2 regions of the Nesterenkonia rhizosphaerae genome follow, and region 2 is predicted to be linked to the other one. Evidence: predicted binding sites of a transcription regulator. Region 2 holds the regulator's gene; the other holds the start of a gene.
What was found. Region 2 encodes LexA, which represses DNA repair genes until DNA is damaged. Its sites were predicted from a motif close to TCGAACANNTGTTCGA; they were not measured.
Positions count from the first base shown of each region.

Region 1 (3,415 bases), 900 kb from region 2:
CGTCATATTCGGCGAAGAGACGCGTCTCGACGTCGTCCAGCAGGGTAGTGAAGTCCTCGGAGCTCCAGGTCTTGCCTACGCCGCCGGGAAAGAGTGAGTCGCCGGTGAAGATATGGGTGGGCCCATCCTCCACCGGATAGACAAACGCCACTGATCCGGGTGTGTGTCCGCGCAGGTGGATCACATCGAGGCAGATTCCGTCGTACTGGACAGTGTCTGCGTGCTGCAGGCGATGGCTGATGCTCACACTCTTCTGCTCTTCAATGGCTGCGGCGTCATCGGCTCCAGCGGCAAGTTCAACCCCAGGGTTCTCAGCCAGCTCCGGCAGGGCCCGAATATGGTCCCAGTGCTGATGGGTGGTCAGCACAGCACGAAGGTTTAGAGCGCAGGGGGTGTCGGCGGCAGCGGCGCTGAGCAGCTCGCTGATGGCCGCGGCGTCGTCGGCTGCGTCGATCAGCACCTGTACCCCTGACTTCTTGGAGGTGAGCAGATAAACGTTATTGCTCATTTCTGACACCGCGATACGACGAACAGTGATGGCGGGCAGATCGTAGATCAGGGAACTAACCGAGGGCATGCGCCACAGTCTATGGCGTGCCCGGAAGTCGGCGCCATGCGTGAGCTGCACCAGTATCTTCTGCTGGCCGGTCAGGCCAGGGCAGAACGCAACGACGACGACAGTCCCAACAGCTGCTGCAGCAGATCCGCTAACTGGGCAGCATCGGCGGCAAGGTGGTCAGCCCCGGCCGCTTCGAGTTCACCGTCGGGGGCATAGCCCCAGGTCACCCCGATGCAGCGCAGGCCGTGAGCGTGGGCACCGGCGACGTCGAAGATCCGGTCGCCCACCATCACGACTCGGTCCCGGCGCTGGTGCTCATCGAGGCCATCTGCACCTACTGCACTCAGTGCGGCGGCCACTATCTCCGTCTTACCGGAGTGCGGGACTGTTTCATCCGGGTGCGAGCCGTGGACCGAATCAATCAGCCCCGCCAGCCCCTGGATCTCCAAGAGCCGGTTCGCCAGAGGCTCTGGCTTGGAGGTCGCCACCGCTCGGGATACACCGGATTCGCCGAGGGTCTGCAGCAGTTCTTTGATTCCGGGGTAGACCTTGCTCGCAGCCATGCCAGAGTTCAGGTAGCTGCTGCGGTAATGGTCCATGATGCTTGCCACGTTTTCCTGGGTGACTCCCGGCAGTGCCTTCAGCGACGTGAGCAGCGGAGGGCCCACCATCGAGTCAAGCACCTGTTGGCTGGGCACGGGTACACGGTGGGCCGCCAACGCGGCCGCGATGCCTCCGGTGATGGCTCCAGCCGGGTCCACCAGGGTTCCGTCGAGGTCAAAGATCACGCTGCTGGCGAAGCCGGTGGAAACGCCGGGAGTGCTGGAGAAGGACATGAGCACATTCTCCCACCGCCAGCTGCGGCGTCAGGACGCGGTCCCGGCTGCTTCATGAGCCGCTGGGTAGTAAAGGACAGGAGGAATCGAACACTTGTTCGAATCGGGTTGCGGCCTTAGACTTGTGCGCGTGTCTGACACCACTACCGCAGTGATCGAGTCCGTTGATGACTACTACCGAGCCCTGTCCTCGCCCGCCCCAGAGCACGGGGCCAACGGCACCGCGGCTTCTGCAAGTGCTGCGTCCCAGGGGGCAGTGGGCCGAGCTGAAGCTGACCGGATCGTGGTCCAGGGGGCTCGGGAGCACAATCTGAAGAACGTGGCGCTGGAGCTGCCTCGCAATGCGTTCATCGTCTTTACCGGCCTCTCAGGCTCCGGTAAGTCATCACTGGCATTCGACACGATCTTTGCGGAGGGCCAGCGTCGCTATGTTGAATCGCTCTCAGCCTATGCCCGCCAGTTCCTGGGCCGGGTGGACAAGCCGGATATCGACTTCATCGAAGGCCTCTCACCGGCGGTGTCCATTGACCAGAAGTCAACGTCCCGGAACCCGCGCTCCACTGTAGGTACAGTCACCGAGATTCACGATTATCTGCGTTTGCTCTGGGCGCGTATCGGAGTGCCGCACTGTCCCGAATGCGGTGAGCGGATTGAGCGCCAGACTCCACAGCAGATCGTGGACCAGATCCTGGCATTGCCGGAGAAGACCCGCTTTCAGGTGCTGGCTCCTGTGGTGCGCGGGCGCAAGGGCGAGTTCAAGGACCTCTTCCGCGAACTGGCCAGTCAAGGCTTCGCGCGTGCGGTGGTCGATGGTGAGCTGATTCAGCTCAATGAGCCACCCACACTGGAGAAGCAGTACAAGCACACCATCGATGTGGTGATTGACCGTCTGGTAATCCGTGAAGGCATGCGCCAGCGCCTGACCGACTCTATTGAGACTGCCCTGAAGCAGGCCGAAGGCCGCGTGGTCATCGATATGGTGGATCTGGATGAGGCTGGCCAGCCCACCGACCCCAGCCGTGTCCCTGAGGAGCTGAGCGGCCCCAAATACCGCAGCTTCAGTGAGAATCTCGCCTGCCCCAATGAGCACCCGCTGCCGATCGACGAGATCGAGCCACGCACCTTCTCCTTCAACTCGCCCTTCGGCGCCTGTGACGTCTGCTCCGGAATCGGTTCCCGACTGGAAGTTGATGAGTCTCTGGTAGTTCCTGATGATTCCCTGTCCCTGGAGGACGGCGCCATCGCCCCCTGGGCTGCAGGAAAGGGGACCAAAGAATACTGGCTGCGCGTGATGGAGGGACTAACCGATGAGCTGGACTTCTCGCTGCGCACCCCCTGGAAAGACCTTCCCAAAAAGGTGCAGAAGGCTCTGCTGCACGGACGCAACTACAAGGTCAAAGTGCAGTTCCGCAACCGCTGGGGCCGCGAACGTCGCTACACCACCGGCTTCGAGGGTGTGCTGACATATCTTGAGCGCAAGCACGAAGAGGTGGAATCGGATAACGCCCGGGACCGCTACGAGCAGTACATGCGCCAGGTGCCCTGCCCGGCCTGTGATGGTCAGCGGCTGAACCCGGCAAGCCTGTCAGTGCTCGTCCAGGACAAATCCATCGCTGACGTGGCCCGATTGCCCCTGAATGAGTGCGCTGCGTTCTTCAACGGCCTCACGCTCTCCGCCCGCGATGCAAAAATCGCCGAGCAGGTCCTGAAGGAGATCCTCGCGCGGCTGAATTTCCTTCTCGACGTCGGGCTTAATTATCTGACCCTGGAACGCGCCGCCGGCACGCTCTCCGGCGGTGAGGCCCAGCGCATTCGGCTGGCCACTCAGATCGGTTCCGGACTGGTGGGCGTGCTCTATGTTCTCGACGAGCCCTCCATCGGACTGCACCAGCGCGACAACACCCGACTGATCCAGACCCTGACCCGGCTGCGGGACCTGGGGAATACGCTCATCGTGGTCGAACACGATGAGGACACCATCGCAGAGGCTGACTGGATCGTGGACATCGGTCCCGGTGCC
Region 1 covers NZ_BAABLW010000007.1:1,689,852-1,693,266, reverse strand. Annotated here, with positions in the region: gene ABEA23_RS13635 (MBL fold metallo-hydrolase) at 1-577, opposite strand, end outside; gene ABEA23_RS13630 (HAD hydrolase-like protein) at 649-1,395, opposite strand; gene uvrA (excinuclease ABC subunit UvrA) at 1,580-3,415, shown strand, end outside.
Region 1: uvrA (excinuclease ABC subunit UvrA) is a predicted target of LexA. The motif match lies at 1,482-1,497, and genes of this name have one in related genera.

Region 2 (3,415 bases):
GCGGCAAGATAACCGAGTCTGCCGCCGGCAAGGGCGAAGGCCTTACTCATGGTGCGGGTGACGATCAACTGTGGGCGTGAAGGAAGCAGTGTCAGGGCTGAGGGCGTGCCGGGCTGACGGAACTCTCCATAAGCCTCGTCAACGATGACCATGGTCTCTGTGTCCAGCGCGGCCTCGTAGGCGGCCTCCACCACAGCCAGGTCCAGTGCCGTACCGGTCGGATTATTCGGTGAGCACAGAATGACCACATGGGGACGGTGCGCACGGATTTGGGCCGCGACATCGTCAGGTGTCTGGGTGTAGCCGGGACCGCGGGTGCCTGCAATGTAGTCGCTGTATACACCACGGGCGTAGAGCGGGTACATCGAATATGTCGGCGGGAAGGACATCACGCTACGACCCGGGCCGGCGAAGGCCTGCAGGATATGCTGCATCACCTCATTGGAGCCGTTGCCCGCCCATATGTGTTCACCAGTGAGCTGGACCGCCGCAGCTCCAAAGTCAGAGGCGTCGCGAGCAAGTTCACGGTTGAGGTACTCCGCGAGCTTCTGGCGCAGCAGGCTGAACTCACGGTCTGGATAGCGATTGAGGCTCTCTGCAGCCCTGCGGACCTCTTTCGCGATGGCATCAACGACATCTGACGGGACGTCATAGGTGGTTTCGTTGACATTCAGCATTGCTGGAACTGCTAGCTGAGGTGCGCCGTAGGGCGCCTGACCGCGGAGCTCATCACGCAGCGGTAGGGCTGCCAGTCGGGAAGTGCGGGTCTGCTGTTCGCTCACCCGACTATCCTAGTCCTCGCCTGAATTGGAGGTATACGACCCCGGGGCGAAGACCACAGAGTGAAATGACTCAGTTCTGCGGCCCCGAGGTGGGGACATAAATGACCTCGCCTGGCTGAAGCTCTGACGAATCCAAGCTATTGAGTTCCGCAATTTGCAGGATCACCGTCTGGACGTCTTCGTTGGTGTCAGCACGAGAGGCGATCGACCAGAGAGTGTCCCCGGCATTGACCTTCATTTCTTCGGCATGGACACCAGCGGCTTCTGTCGATCCGGCCTGGACCTGATTAAAGAAGGAAGCGGAGACGAAGAGGGCACCCGCCACGACTGTTGCGGCAAGCAGCAGTGCAGGCAGGCCAAGGAACATCAAGCGGCCCCGGCGGGTCAGGCGCAGAGCGACCCCAGAGAGGTGTCCTTTGGCGCGGGCGGTGTTTGTCCGATCCTTATCGGTACGAGCCGTATGAGAGCGGAGCATATTGGTGGGGACCTGAGATGAGGTGGTCATGGGGAAGAACCTCCTGTTTCGAACCTGTGTTCTATTTCTAGCACATATCTTCGACTCATGGCCAGACACTCGCATATATCTATGGAATCTTTCTGCGATTTCGAGTAGCCTGACCGTAATGTTCGAAGTGACTTTCGATGACGTTCCCTATTCAACGGGGAGGGTCTGACACGAAAGTCCGTCACAGGGAGGATCGGCACATGGCGGCACCGGAGACCGATGAAGCACCAGCACTGACTGAGCGTCAGCGCCAGATCGTCAATGTCATCCAGAAGTCTCTGGCTGAGCGCAGCTATCCGCCGTCTATGCGGGAGATTGGAGATGCCTGCGGTCTTGCCTCGCTCTCATCGGTGACGCACCAGCTGGCTCGACTTCAGCAGCTCGGTTACCTGCGACGCGTCCCGGGTAAACCTCGCGCCATGGAGGTCATTCGTGACTCGTCTGGACGTCTGCTGGCCACCGAGAACAGCAGCAGCGATTCAGCACAGTCTCGCGGCCAGGGCGCCGAGGACGAGACCGTGGTCCAGCTGGACGCCTACCGCACTGATAGCGATAGCCGTGTCTCAGAGGTGCCTTTGGTAGGACGCATTGCCGCTGGTGGTCCCATCCTTGCCGAACAGAACGTGGAAGAAGTCATCCCGCTGCCTCGCCAGATCACTGGTGAGGGCGAGCTCTTCATGCTTCAGGTGCGCGGCGATTCCATGATTGAAGCTGGAATCTTCGAAGACGACTGGGTTGTGGTCCGCCGTCAGCAGGATGCTGATAACGGGGACATTGTGGCCGCTCTCCTCGAGGACGAGGCCACTGTCAAGACCCTCAAGCGTCGTGATGGTCATCAGTGGTTGCTGCCGCAGAACCGCATGTACGAGCCAATTCTGGGCGACGACGCCACGATTATGGGCAAGGTCGTCACCGTACTGCGGAGTCTGAGCTAGCCCTCGCGGAGTCGGGCTAGGGCACCGCGAGCGACCTTTTGGTCAGTAGTGGCCCAGAAGTCCGGCATGGACTTCTTCAAGAATCCGCCGTAACGCGCAGTTGCTAACCGCGAATCCAATACTGCGAGTACGCCTCGGTCCTCTGCGGTGCGGATCAATCGCCCTGCGCCCTGGGCCAATCGGATGGCTGCATGGGTGGCAGAGACTTGCATGAATCCATTGCCGCCAGCTCGGGCTGTCTCCTGACTGCGGGCGTTGGTCAGCGGATCATCGGGCCGCGGGAACGGAATCCGGTCAATAACTACCAGCCGGCAGGACCGACCTGGAACATCAACGCCCTGCCACAGGCTCATAGTGCCGAAAAGGCAGGTCTCTTCATCCTCGGCGAACTGCCGCACTAGGGCAGACATGGTCGCGTCCCCCTGGCAGAGGATCGGGACATCCAGCTTGGTGCGCAGTTCCTCTGCGGCTTCTTCGGCAGCTCGCCGCGAGGAGAACAGCGCAAGAGTTGCGCCTCCCGAGGCATCGATCAGCCCTGCCAGCTCCTCACGCTGGACATCCTGGGTTTTCAGTGACGGCGCCGGGAGGTGCTTCGCCACATACAACATTCCCTGGCGCGGATAGTCGAATGGGCTGCCGACATCAATGCCCTCCCACGCCGGGGCTGATTCGCCCTTCAGGCCAAGCTGGCCGGCTACCGGATCGAAACTGTCACCGATAGTCAGTGTCGCCGACGTGAGCACTACGGTGCGTTCCCCGAAGAGTCCCTCCCGGAGACGGCCGGCCACCGAGGTCGGTGCCACATAAATGATGGGCGGCTCGGAAATATCAGCCTCCCGATACCCCTGCCCCGGTGTGAATGTTCCAGGGCGGGACAACCAGATCACATCCGGGGTCTCACCCGCATCCAGCATCCGGTTGGCAGTATCCATCACCGCCTGCAGACGTGAACGCGCCGTAGTGCGGCCAATATCTGCTTCACCGTCACCTGAGGGCTTGGAATCAGAGAGCGCAGTGCGGGCAGCATTTCTAGCCAGCTCAACGGCCTGGAGCTGCTGTTCGTTCATTCCGGTCGGTCGCCGCGGGGTGCTCACCAACAGACCGGACTCGGCAGCGCCAAAAGCCGTCTCCACGGCCGATGCGGCGGCCTGCAGAGCATCGACGCTAATGGCGGTATGCCTTCGCGCGGAACT
Region 2 covers NZ_BAABLW010000007.1:789,266-792,680, reverse strand. Annotated here, with positions in the region: gene ABEA23_RS09355 (histidinol-phosphate transaminase) at 1-782, opposite strand, end outside; gene ABEA23_RS09350 (LysM peptidoglycan-binding domain-containing protein) at 853-1,287, opposite strand; gene lexA (transcriptional repressor LexA) at 1,488-2,222, shown strand; gene ABEA23_RS09340 (ATP-dependent DNA helicase) at 2,219-3,415, opposite strand, start outside.